2 regions of the Streptomyces sp. CNH189 genome follow, and region 1 is predicted to be linked to the other one. Evidence: riboswitches for the same ligand, from Rfam matches in the RefSeq annotation. Region 1 holds a riboswitch; the other holds the start of a gene.
The links. A riboswitch is a leader RNA that binds a small molecule or an ion and turns the genes downstream of it on or off. The one in region 1 is predicted to bind cyclic di-AMP.
Positions count from the first base shown of each region.

Region 1 (5,449 bases):
AGAAGTGACGGGCCGGGGTGGCGGTCAGCGTGAGGCCGCCGACCCGCGTCGACTCCTGCCAGTCCAGCTCGCGCAGCCGGTCCGCGGACACGCCCCAGCGCTCCAGGTGCGCGCCCACGCCGAGCGGCACCGCGAACACGGTGTCCGTGCCGGCCAGCTCCTTGATCGTGGGCAGGTCCAGGTGGTCGTAGTGGTCGTGGGAGATCACCACGACGTCGACCGGTCCGAGCGCGGCGAGCGGCAGCGGCACGGGGTGCAGCCGCTTCGGCCCGGCGAAGGGGAAGGGGGAACAGCGCTCACCCCACACGGGGTCGAACAGCACCCGCTGCCCGTCGATCTCCGCGAGCACACTGGAGTGGCCCGCCCACGTCACGCGCAGCCCGGTGGCGGGCGGGCGGGAGATGTCCGCGAGGGTGGTGGGATGCACCGGGATCGCGCCCTGCGGGGCGCGCCGGGAGCGGGCGTCCTTGTCCAGGTAGAGCTTCGCCAGGTCACGGTTCGACCCCGTGGGGCGCATCCGGGCCGGGCCGCCCGGGTTCCGGAAGACGCCGTTCTCGAAGTGCGGGGACCTGCGGATGCGCGCCATGCGCCCGCCGCTCGGGTCCGCGCCGAAGGCCAACGGCCGCAGGGCCCTTGAACCCGGCCCGAGGTTCGGAGAAGCGGCCACGGTACCTCCACGTGGAATCGATCGGAGATTCCATTATGTGCGGCGCCCGCGACGCCAGGGCCGGGTTGTGGAAGAGCCCACGGGGCCGGGTCCGGTCCAGGAGGTTCCGGAGGGGCCCGGACCCGGCCCTCGCGTGAGGGGCGTTCGGCGCTCAGGCGACCGCCGCGATCCGTACCCTGATGTCGTCCGGGGAGAGCGTTCCCTTGGGGATCACGTGGTCACCCGAGGACTCGCCGCGCAGCCGGCGACCGATCCAGGGCACCAGGTACTCGCGGGCCCAGTGGACGTCGTCCCGGCGGATCTCCAGGGTGCCGCGCGGCGGCAGCGGCGGCCAGGCCTGCTCCGGGTCGGCGGGGACCGTCAGGCCGAGGGCCAGGCCCGCGCGGAGCGCGACCCGGGTGTGCCCCTCGGGCGACAGGTGCAGCCGGTCGGCGTCCCAGGCCCTGCGGTCCTGCACGCTGCGCAGGGACCACAGGTCGAGCACCGGGCAGCCGTAGCGGTCGGCGACGGCCCGCACGTGCCCGTTGTACGTGGCGATCTTGCCGCGCAGATGCTTGAGCAGGGGGACGCCACGGGTGTCGAACCCGGTGGTCACCAGCACCGTGCCGGCCGTCGCGGCGAGCCGGGCGACGGCCCGCTCGAAGCGCTCGGCCACCTCGTCCGGGTCGGTCCCCGGGCGCAGGATGTCGTTGCCGCCCGCACAGAACGAGACCAGGTCGGGGGCGAGTTCGACCGCCCTGGGAAGCTGGTCGGCCACGATCTGGTCCAGCAGCTTGCCGCGCACGGCGAGGTTGGCGTACCGGAAGTCGCCCTCGGGCCTGCGGTCGGCGAGCAGGACGGCCAGCCGGTCGGCCCAGCCGACGAACGACCCGTCGGGGCCGGGGTCGCCGACGCCCTCGGTGAAGCTGTCCCCCACCGCCACGTACGACCCGATCACTCTTGCCTTGTCACTCTTCGAATCGTCTGCCACAGCCGGACATGATTCACCTTCCGATGTGACCTACGCGACCGTAGGGGAGGGTTGACGTGCGGTGAGATAAGCCACTCCCCAAATGTTGACCAAGCCCGGAATACGCCGAAGACCGGCCCCGTGGATCGGGGTCGGCCTTCGGCGTGCGTGTCAGGAAGGGTGCCGCGAGGGGTCAGAGAGCGACGCCCTTGGAGCGGAGGTAGGAGAGCGGGTCCACGTCCGAGCCGTAGTTCGGGCTGGTGCGGATCTCGAAGTGCAGGTGCGGGCCGGTCACGTTGCCGGTCGCACCGGAGAGACCGACCTGCTGGCCGGCGCTCACCGTCTGGCCCGCCGAGACGGACAGCGAGGACAGGTGGGCGTACTGGGCGTAGTGGCCGTCGTTCAGCTGGATGACGACCTGGTTGCCGTACGCGCCGCCCCAGCCGGCGGAGACGACGGTCCCGGCGCCGACGGCCTTCAGGGAGGTGCCGGTCGGCACGCTGAAGTCCACACCGGTGTGGTAACCGCTGGACCACATGCCGCCGGCCACCTTGTAGGCGGTGCCGATGCCGCCGCCGGACACCGGGGAGGTGAAGCCGGAGGTGGTCTGGGTGGAGGCCCCGGAGGAGGACTCCTCGGACGACTTCTGCGCCGGCTTCTCGGCGGGCTTCTCCGCCTTGGGCGCGGCGGGCTTCGCGGCCTTGGGCGCGGCCGGCTTCGACTCCTGCGGCGAAGTCGACTGCTGGGGGGCGCTCTTGGCGGCCTCACCCTGGAGGGAGAGCTTCAGACCCGGGTGGATGAGCGACGGGTCCTCGCCCACGGCCTCGCGGTTGTCCGCGTAGAGCTTCTTCCAGCCGCCGTCGACGTGCTCCGCCTCGGCGATCCTGGCGAGGTAGTCGCCGGCCTTCACGGTGTACGTGCGGGCCTCGTCGCCCTTGTCGCCCGTGGCCTGGTGGCTGGAGACGGAAAGGGACTGAACGGCCTTCTGGGGGGCCGACTGCGGGGTCGCCGCGTGCGCGCCGGTCGCGCCGAGCAGCGGCAGGGCGAGTGCGGCGCCACCGGTTCCGGCGACGGCGATGGAGCGGGTGAAACGCTGAGCCTTGGTGCTGCGGTGCTTACCCTTCGCGGGCATGTCGAATTCCTCTCCGGCGCCTACGAGGTGAGCTGTCGGGTGCGGACTGGAGATGTCCGGCCGCGTCGCTGCGCGGCTGTACCCCAAGCCTGTTCTCCGGGGTCCGGAACAGGCGGTTGTACCTGTGGGTCCCCCGCTCCTGCCGTGCGTCGGGTCAGTGTGTGCGGGCTCCGGGCGGCGGCAGGATTAGGCGTCCGTCCGGATCGGTTGGGAACGTAAGCGACCGCGACGCGGCGAAACAAGCGCGTGTTCCCGCGAACCGGCTTTTTCCGTGATCGAAAGGGGAAAATGACGTCACCCTGCGTGGACCGCACAAGCAGCCCGAGAGTGAATTCCCTTGCCATGAAGGGGGATTACGTGAGCATGGCGACAGCACACGGTCACCGGTATGACGATGCTCACGCACCCCATCCTCAACTCCTCTTCTATCGGGGCACTTTATGACTAAGTGACCCAAACGGACAGAACGCATGAATCGCCGCAAGCACGACGGCACACGCGGAGCATTCGCGACATCTGGATCTTCCTGTCGGCAGCCCCTCGACGGATGCACACAATCCAACAGAATCACTCACAGCCAGACAGCGCGCACACACCCCGCTCGCCCCGCATCTGCCCTGTGGACAACTCATTGCCCCTGGCAGGCATGTCGTATCGTCGAGTGGTGCCCGTCGACGAGCCGCGGCGACGGCGCCGAGTGGGAGGAGCCGTCCGTGACGCAGGAGATCCCGTCGACCGAGCCCCAGCTGACCGGGGTGCGCAACTTCCGCGACGTCGGAGGACTGCCGACCGTGGACGGCCGGCGGGTGCGGCACGGTGTGCTGTTCCGCAGCGGCCACCTCGCCCACGCCACCACGGAGGACGCCGCCTTCCTCGCCTCGCTCGGCCTGCACACGGTGTTCGACTTCCGCAACGCGGCCGACCAGAAGCTGGAAGGGCCGGACGTCGAGCTCCCGGGCGTACGCAACGTGAACCTGCCGCTCAGCGACCCGGCCGACGGCGCGGAGTTCTGGAAGATGGTGCGCGACGGCGACATCGACCAACTGCGCGCGATTCTCTCCGGCGGCCAGGCCGCCGACCGGATGATCAACTCCTACCGCACCACCATCAAGGCGCGTACCGGCGAGCACTCCCAGGTGCTGAGCGCGCTCGCCGAGGACAGCGTGCCCGCGCTGATGCACTGCGCGGCCGGCAAGGACCGCGCGGGACTCTCGATCGCGGTGACACTCCTCGCCGTGGGCGTGGAGCGGGACGCGATCGTCGAGGACTACCTGAAGTCCAACGCCAAGCACCGCCGGTACAAGGTGCGCCGCAGCGGCAGCTCCCCCGACACCTACTCCCCCGAGGTGATGGAGCTGCTCAGCCCGCTCTTCGACGCGCGCGAGGAGTATCTGGCGGCGGCCTTGGAGACGATCGAGGAGACCTGGGGAGGGGTGGATCCGTACCTGGAGCAGGGGCTCGGCCTCACGCCGGCCCACAGGGAGCGGCTGCGCGAGCGCCTGCTCGACTGACGTCCGTGTGCCTCTGCCGCGGCACGCTCACTTACTTCTTCGGGGCCATCTCGAAGAGGAAGTAGATGAAGGCCGCGAAGAGGTGCCCGACCACGACGTAGACGAACAGCCTCACCCACAGGGCCCTCGGGAACTTCTCTTCCATGTCTTTGCCGGTCACGGTGTCTCTCCATGGGTCGGGCCCAGGCACAGGGTGGCCGTGGGACTCTGCAGCAGGGTGTGGACGAACAGCAGCTCGACCCCGTCGGGGTCCTGGGCGGCGATGCGGTGCGGGGTCAGCGAGTCGAAGTGCGCGCTGTCGCCCGGACCGAGCCGGTGCAGGGTGTCACCGAGGCGCAGCCGCAGCCGCCCCTTGAGGACGTACAGCCACTCCTCACCGGGGTGGACGCGCACGATGTCACCCTGGGAGCCGTGCGGCACCTGGACCCGCAGGGCCTGCATGCCGCGCGCGGCGGCACCGGCCTGCCAGTACGTCCAGCCGCCGGCCGCCGTGGATTCCATGTCCGCGGCGCGCACCACGGCGTCCCGGTCGGCGGCCGACTCCCCGAGCAGCTCGGAGACGGTCGTGCCGTAGATCCGGGCCAGGGAGAGCAGCATGGGCAGCGAGGGCTGGCGCTGCCCGGTCTCCAGCCGGGAGAGGTGGGCGGGCGACAGGCCCGCCTGCCGGGCGGCGGCCTCCAGTGTCAGGGAGGACCGCCGGCGCAGGGCGCGCAGCTGCGGAGCGACCGCGGGGAGCGCCTCGGCAGGCTCGTCCCGTGGTTCGGTCTCGGAGGAGCTCATACCTCTATTGAGCACCCGACCTTGCCCCTGAGGCAATTTCCTTGCCTCTGAGGCAAAGCCGGTGAGGTTCCGTGCGCTCGCCGCGGCCGGCGAGGTGCGACCGCGCGGTCAGCGGTTGGCGACCGCCTGCTTCACCAGGGTCTTGCCGAAGTCCCAGATGAGCCCGCCCTCGTGGGCGTCGTCCATCACCGCGGTGAAGGCGTCCACGAACCGGTTCACGTCGTCCTCGTCGATGATCAGCGGAGGGATCAGTTTGATCACCTCCAGATGGTCGCCGGAGACCTGAGTGAGGATACGGTGCCGCTGCAGCAGCGGCACCACCACCATCTGCGCGAACAGCCCCTTGCGGGCCGCCTGGAGCATCGTCCAGCGCGAGCGCAGCTTCAGCGAGCGGGGCCGGCCGAACTCGA
Region 1 covers NZ_AZUS01000003.1:389,884-395,332, forward strand. Annotated here, with positions in the region: gene B100_RS0107090 (MBL fold metallo-hydrolase) at 1-586, opposite strand, end outside; gene B100_RS0107095 (SGNH/GDSL hydrolase family protein) at 819-1,604, opposite strand; gene B100_RS0107100 (LysM peptidoglycan-binding domain-containing M23 family metallopeptidase) at 1,810-2,748, opposite strand; cyclic di-AMP (ydaO/yuaA leader) riboswitch at 2,753-2,911, opposite strand; gene B100_RS0107105 (tyrosine-protein phosphatase) at 3,462-4,259, shown strand; gene B100_RS33735 (DUF6126 family protein) at 4,291-4,419, opposite strand; gene B100_RS0107115 (helix-turn-helix domain-containing protein) at 4,416-5,039, opposite strand; gene B100_RS0107120 (class-III pyridoxal-phosphate-dependent aminotransferase) at 5,148-5,449, opposite strand, start outside.

Region 2 (5,449 bases), on a different contig from region 1:
TACGGCCAGTCCGGCATCAACTGGATGTCCGTCCACACCGGCATCGACTTCCCCGTCTCGTACGGCACGCCCGTGCTGGCCGCGACCGACGGCACGGTGCGCACCCAGTACAACTCCGCCTACGGCAACATGCTGATCGTGACGGCGATGGACGGCACGGAGACCTGGTACTGCCACCTCTCCACCTACCAGGTGCCCTCCGGGGCGACCGTCAAGGCCGGCGACCAGATCGCGTTCTCCGGGAACTCGGGCAACTCCACCGGCCCGCACCTGCACTTCGAGGTGCGCCCCGGCGGCGGCTCGTCGATCGACCCGCTCGCCTGGTTCCGCAGCCACGGCATCGAACCGACGTAGGGCCTGCCGGGCCGGAGCGGACTCCGGCCCCGCGACGGGCCACCGCCCGGTCGGCTAGAGCTTCTCCACCGGCGCGTACCGCAACAACAGGCGCTTGGGCTTGGTGTCACCGAAGTCGATCGTCGCCTCCGCGTTCGCCCCCGTGCCCTTCACCGCGACGACCGTGCCCAGACCGAACTGGTCGTGCGTGACCCGGTCCCCGACGGCCACCGACACCACCGGCTTCTCCGAGGCGCGCCGGGTGGCGAATCCTGAGGCGCCCGACGCGGACGAACGGGAACGGGACGACGACAGCGACGCCGCCACCCCGGACGCCGGACCGGACGACACCGGCGCGCTCGCGCCCGTCCGCTTCCACTCCAGGTGCGCGGCCGGGATCTCCTCCAGGAACCGCGAGGGCGGGTTGTACGACGGCTGACCCCAGGCGCTGCGCAGCGTCGACCTCGTCAGGTACAGCCGCTCACGGGCACGCGTGATGCCGACGTACGCCAGGCGCCGCTCCTCCTCCAGCTCCTTGGTCTGGCCGAGGGCGCGCATGTGCGGGAAGACGCCGTCCTCCATGCCGGTGAGGAAGACGACCGGGAACTCCAGGCCCTTGGCGGTGTGCAGGGTCATCAGCGTGATGACGCCGGAGCCGTCCTCCTCCTCGTCGGGGATCTGGTCGGAGTCGGCGACCAGGGCGACCTGCTCGAGGAAGTCGGCCAGTGTGCCGGTCTCGCCCTCGGCGCGCTCCTGCTCGAACTCCAGGGCGACGGCCGCGAGTTCCTGGAGGTTCTCGATGCGGGTCTCGTCCTGGGGGTCGGTGGATGCCTGCAACTCGGCGAGGTAGCCGGTTCGTTCGAGGATCGCCTCGAGGACCGTCGCCGGTCCCGCCCCCGACTCGACGACCGTACGGAGGTCCTCCATCAGGGTGTTGAACCGCTTCACCGCGTTCACCGACCGGGCGGCCATGCCGTACGCCTCGTCGACGCGGCGCAGCGCCTGCGGGAAGCTGATCTTCTCGCGCTGGGAGAGGGCGTCGATCATGGCCTCGGCGCGGTCGCCGATGCCCCGCTTGGGGACGTTGAGGATGCGGCGCAACGGCACCGAGTCCTCGGGGTTGGCGAGCACCCGCAGGTAGGCCAGGACGTCCCGGACCTCCTTGCGCTCGTAGAAGCGCACGCCGCCGACGACCTTGTAGGGCAGGCCGACGCGGATGAAGATTTCTTCGAACACACGGGACTGGGCGTTGGTGCGGTAGAAGACGGCGACGTCGCCGGCCTTGGCCTCGCCCGCGTCCGTGAGGCGGTCTATCTCGTCGGCGACGAACTGGGCCTCGTCGTGCTCGGTGTCGGCGACGTACCCGGCGATGAGCGCGCCCGAGCCGGCGTTGGTCCACAGGTTCTTCGGACGGCGGGACTCGTTGCGCTCGATGACCGCGTTGGCGGCGGAGAGGATGGTCTGCGTGGAGCGGTAGTTCTGCTCCAGCAGGATCGTCGTCGCGTCCGGGTAGTCCTCCTCGAACTGGAGGATGTTGCGGATCGTCGCGCCGCGGAAGGCGTAGATCGACTGGTCGGCGTCGCCCACGACGCACAGTTCGGCGGGCGGCACCTCGGCCTCCGGCGGCACGTCGACGGGGTGCTCGAAGGAGCCTCCGACGAGTTCGCGCACCAGGGCGTACTGGGCGTGGTTGGTGTCCTGGTACTCGTCGACCATGACATGCCGGAAGCGGCGGCGGTAGTGCTCGGCGACGTCGGGGAAGGCGCGGAGCAGGTTGACCGTCGTCATGATCAGGTCGTCGAAGTCCAGCGCGTTCGCCTCGCGCAGCCGGGACTGGTAGAGCGCGTAGGCCTGGGCGAGGGTCTTTTCGAAGCCGTCGGTCGCCTGGGCGGCGAAGTCCTCCTCGTCGATCAGCTCGTTCTTCAGGTTGCTGATCTTGGCGCTGAAGGACTTCGGCGGGAAGCGCTTGGGGTCGAGGTCCAGGTCGCGGCAGACCAGGGCCATCAGACGCTTGGAGTCGGCGGCGTCGTAGATCGAGAAGGACGACGTGAAGCCGAGCTTCTTGGACTCCCGGCGCAGGATGCGCACGCACGCGCTGTGGAAGGTCATGACCCACATGGCGTTGGCCCGCGGGCCGACGAGCTGCTCGACGCGCTCCTTCATCTCGCCCGCGGCCTTGTTGGTGAAGGTGATCGCGAGGATCTGGCCCGGGTGGACGCCCCGCTCGGCGAGCAGGTGCGCGATGCGGTGGGTGAGCACACGGGTCTTGCCGGACCCGGCTCCGGCCACGATGAGCAGGGGGGAGCCGGAGTGCACGACGGCGGCGCGCTGGTTGTCGTTCAGCCCTTCCAGCAGCGCGGCGGCGTCGATCACCGGGCGGGGGGCGCCGTCGCGGTAGTACGAGTCCCGCTCCGGGGGCGCGTCGAACTTCCCGCCGAACAGGTCGTCCGGAAGGGGCTCCGGGGCGTGCTCGTCCTCGGGTGGCGGCGGGGGCTCGTCCGCGGGGCCCCGCTGGGCCTGGAGGTCCGCCAGGAAGCTGTCGTCAAAGAGGCTGCTCATCGCTCTCCGAGTCTAGGGCGCCGCACCGACAACCCGGGGCCGCCCCGGAAACATCACACGCTTCCCTCGCGGTCCTGCGGCGGGCACCCTCCACGCCCGCCGTCTCACCGAGAGTGACACCACGAACAAGGTCACGAAAATGTATCGGGCATATCACCCATCAACCTTCACAGGGGCCACACCAGTTGGCTACGGTGCGGTTCGGGCCGCTCGTCCCCCGCCGGCGAACCTCGCCGGGCCGCGCGGCCCCCGCCGAGTCCGTCACTGTCCGCCGTGGCAGCCGGAGCCGGGGACCCACCGAGACATGGGGTGAATCGGACCACTCCCTCAGGGAGCGGCCGTAGGGCAACCCTTCCACCGCCCGAACCCGACAGCTAACCCGGTAGGCGGAGCACGGAAGGAGTCGCCTCCCTTGGCGTCGCACCGCAAGTCGCGCACCCCGGGCACGCGCGTGGCAGGCATACGCACCCCGGCCCTGGCCACGGCCGCGCTCACCTCCGTGGCCCTGCTCTCCCAGACCGCCCAGGCCGCTCCCACGGACGACGACCGGCCGAGCCTGGAGGAGGTCGAGAAGAAGGTCGGCGACCTCTACCGCCAGGCCGAGTCGGCGACCGAGAAGTACAACGCGGCCAAGGAGAAGACCACCAAGCAGCGCAAGCGCGTCGACACCCTGCTCGACGACGTGGCCAAGCGCACCCAGTCGCTGAACGAGGCGCGCGAGGAGCTGGGCTCCTACGCCGCCGCCCAGTACCGCACCGGCGCCGGCCTCCCCGACACGGCGACGTTCCTGCTCGCACGGACCCCGCAGGACCTCTTCGACCAGCGGCGGGTGCTGGACCGGATGACCGGTCGGCAGAAGGACGCGGTCGACGACTACGTCACCCAGCAGTCCGAGACGATGAAGAAGCGCATGGAGGCCACCGAGAGCCTCCAGACGCTCACCGAGACGCAGGGCGACCTGAAGACGGCCAAGGCCACCGTCCAGAAGAAGCTCGCCGACGCGCGTGAGCTGATGGCGCGGCTGACCGCCGAGGAGAAGGCGCGGCTCGCCGCGATCGAGAAGCGGAAGCAGGAGGAGGCCGCCCGCAAGGCGGCGGAGCTGGCCCGGCAGCAGGCGGAGCAGGAGCAGGCCCGCGAGGAGGCCGCGCAGCAGGGCGGCGGCACCTCGGACGGCTCCGGGTCCACCGGCTCCGGGTCCACCGGCTCGACCGACACCCCGCCGGCCGACTCCTCGTACGGCACCAAGGCCGAGAAGACCCTCGCGTTCGCCCGCGCGCAGATCGGCAAGCCGTACGTCTGGGGCGCGACCGGGCCGGGCTCCTACGACTGCTCCGGGCTCACCCAGGCCGCCTGGAAGGCCGCCGGCGTCTCCCTGCCGCGCACCACCTACGACCAGGTGAACGCCGGCACCACCGTCCCGGTGTCCCAGGCCCAGCCCGGCGACCTGGTCTTCTTCTACGACGACGTCACCCACGTGGGCATCTACATCGGCAACGGCATGATGATCCACGCCCCGAAGCCCGGCGCCTACGTACGCGAGGAGTCCATCTACTACGACGGCGACTCCGCGATCCACAGCATCGTCCGCCCGGCCTGAGGGGCCGGAATCAGGAGCGTGTGATCCCGGGCTCGCCGCGCGTCGGCTGCCCATGGGCGCGCTGACAAGCGTGGATACGAAACCGCCGACCGGGCCGGTGAGGGCGCGGTCGGCGGGGGAGGTGGGCCCGGCTTGCCGGGACCCGGGGCTCAGGTCCAGAGGACCGCGATGAAGATGTTCGCCACGGTCAGCAGGCCGACCAGGCCGAAGACGCCCTTGTCCACCTTCTCCTCGTCCCGCTTCACGTAGACCAGACCGAGGATCACGATCAGCACGGCCAGCTTCACGCCGATCTTGATGTTGTCGACGGAGTGGTCCTGGGCCTGGTTGAGGCCCACCAGCGCCACACCGGTGACCAGCATTGTCAGCGCGCCGTGCAGCATCGCCGGGACGAAGCGGGCGGTGCCCGCGCCCATCGCCTTCATCTGGGTGAGGAAACCGCCGAGCAGCGACGCGATGCCGATGATGTGCAGACCGACGAACAGGTGGATGAGTACGTCCATGAGGCCGGAGCCTAGCCAGGGGCGTCTCATAGCATTCCGCCGCCCTCACCCTTCCCGCCTTCACCACATCGGCCATCACCCAGAGTGAGAACGAAGCACCCGGAACAAGATTGGCGTCACTTACGGTCACCCAGTGCTCCGGGGATGTCAGTTCCGCACAACCCGTATCCGATCCCGCGCGCCCCGGCCTAGCGTCCTGCACCAGGTGACCGGCTCTTCATCGCCGCTCGGACCAGGAGCGGCGGCCGGACACCACCGCCGAAGAAAGGTCCGGCGGCGGACGGCTCCCCTGTCACCCCGCCGCCGGACCGCCGGACGAGAGCCCGGCCGCGGCGGGCGGTCATGGGAAGGACGGCAGCGAGGGTGGCAGCGCACCGCAGGGTCCGACAGCGTCCGGTGGGCGGCACCACGGCCCGTACGGCCGTCACCGTCGTCCTCGCCGGAGCGGCCACCGCGG
Region 2 covers NZ_AZUS01000002.1:362,708-368,156, reverse strand. Annotated here, with positions in the region: gene B100_RS0104615 (M23 family metallopeptidase) at 1-354, shown strand, start outside; gene pcrA (DNA helicase PcrA) at 409-2,892, opposite strand; cyclic di-AMP (ydaO/yuaA leader) riboswitch at 3,152-3,296, shown strand; gene B100_RS0104605 (C40 family peptidase) at 3,305-4,489, shown strand; gene B100_RS0104600 (hypothetical protein) at 4,639-4,992, opposite strand; gene B100_RS0104595 (C40 family peptidase) at 5,356-5,449, shown strand, end outside.
Region 2: another riboswitch for cyclic di-AMP. It lies ahead of B100_RS0104605 (C40 family peptidase); the one in region 1 lies ahead of B100_RS0107100 (LysM peptidoglycan-binding domain-containing M23 family metallopeptidase).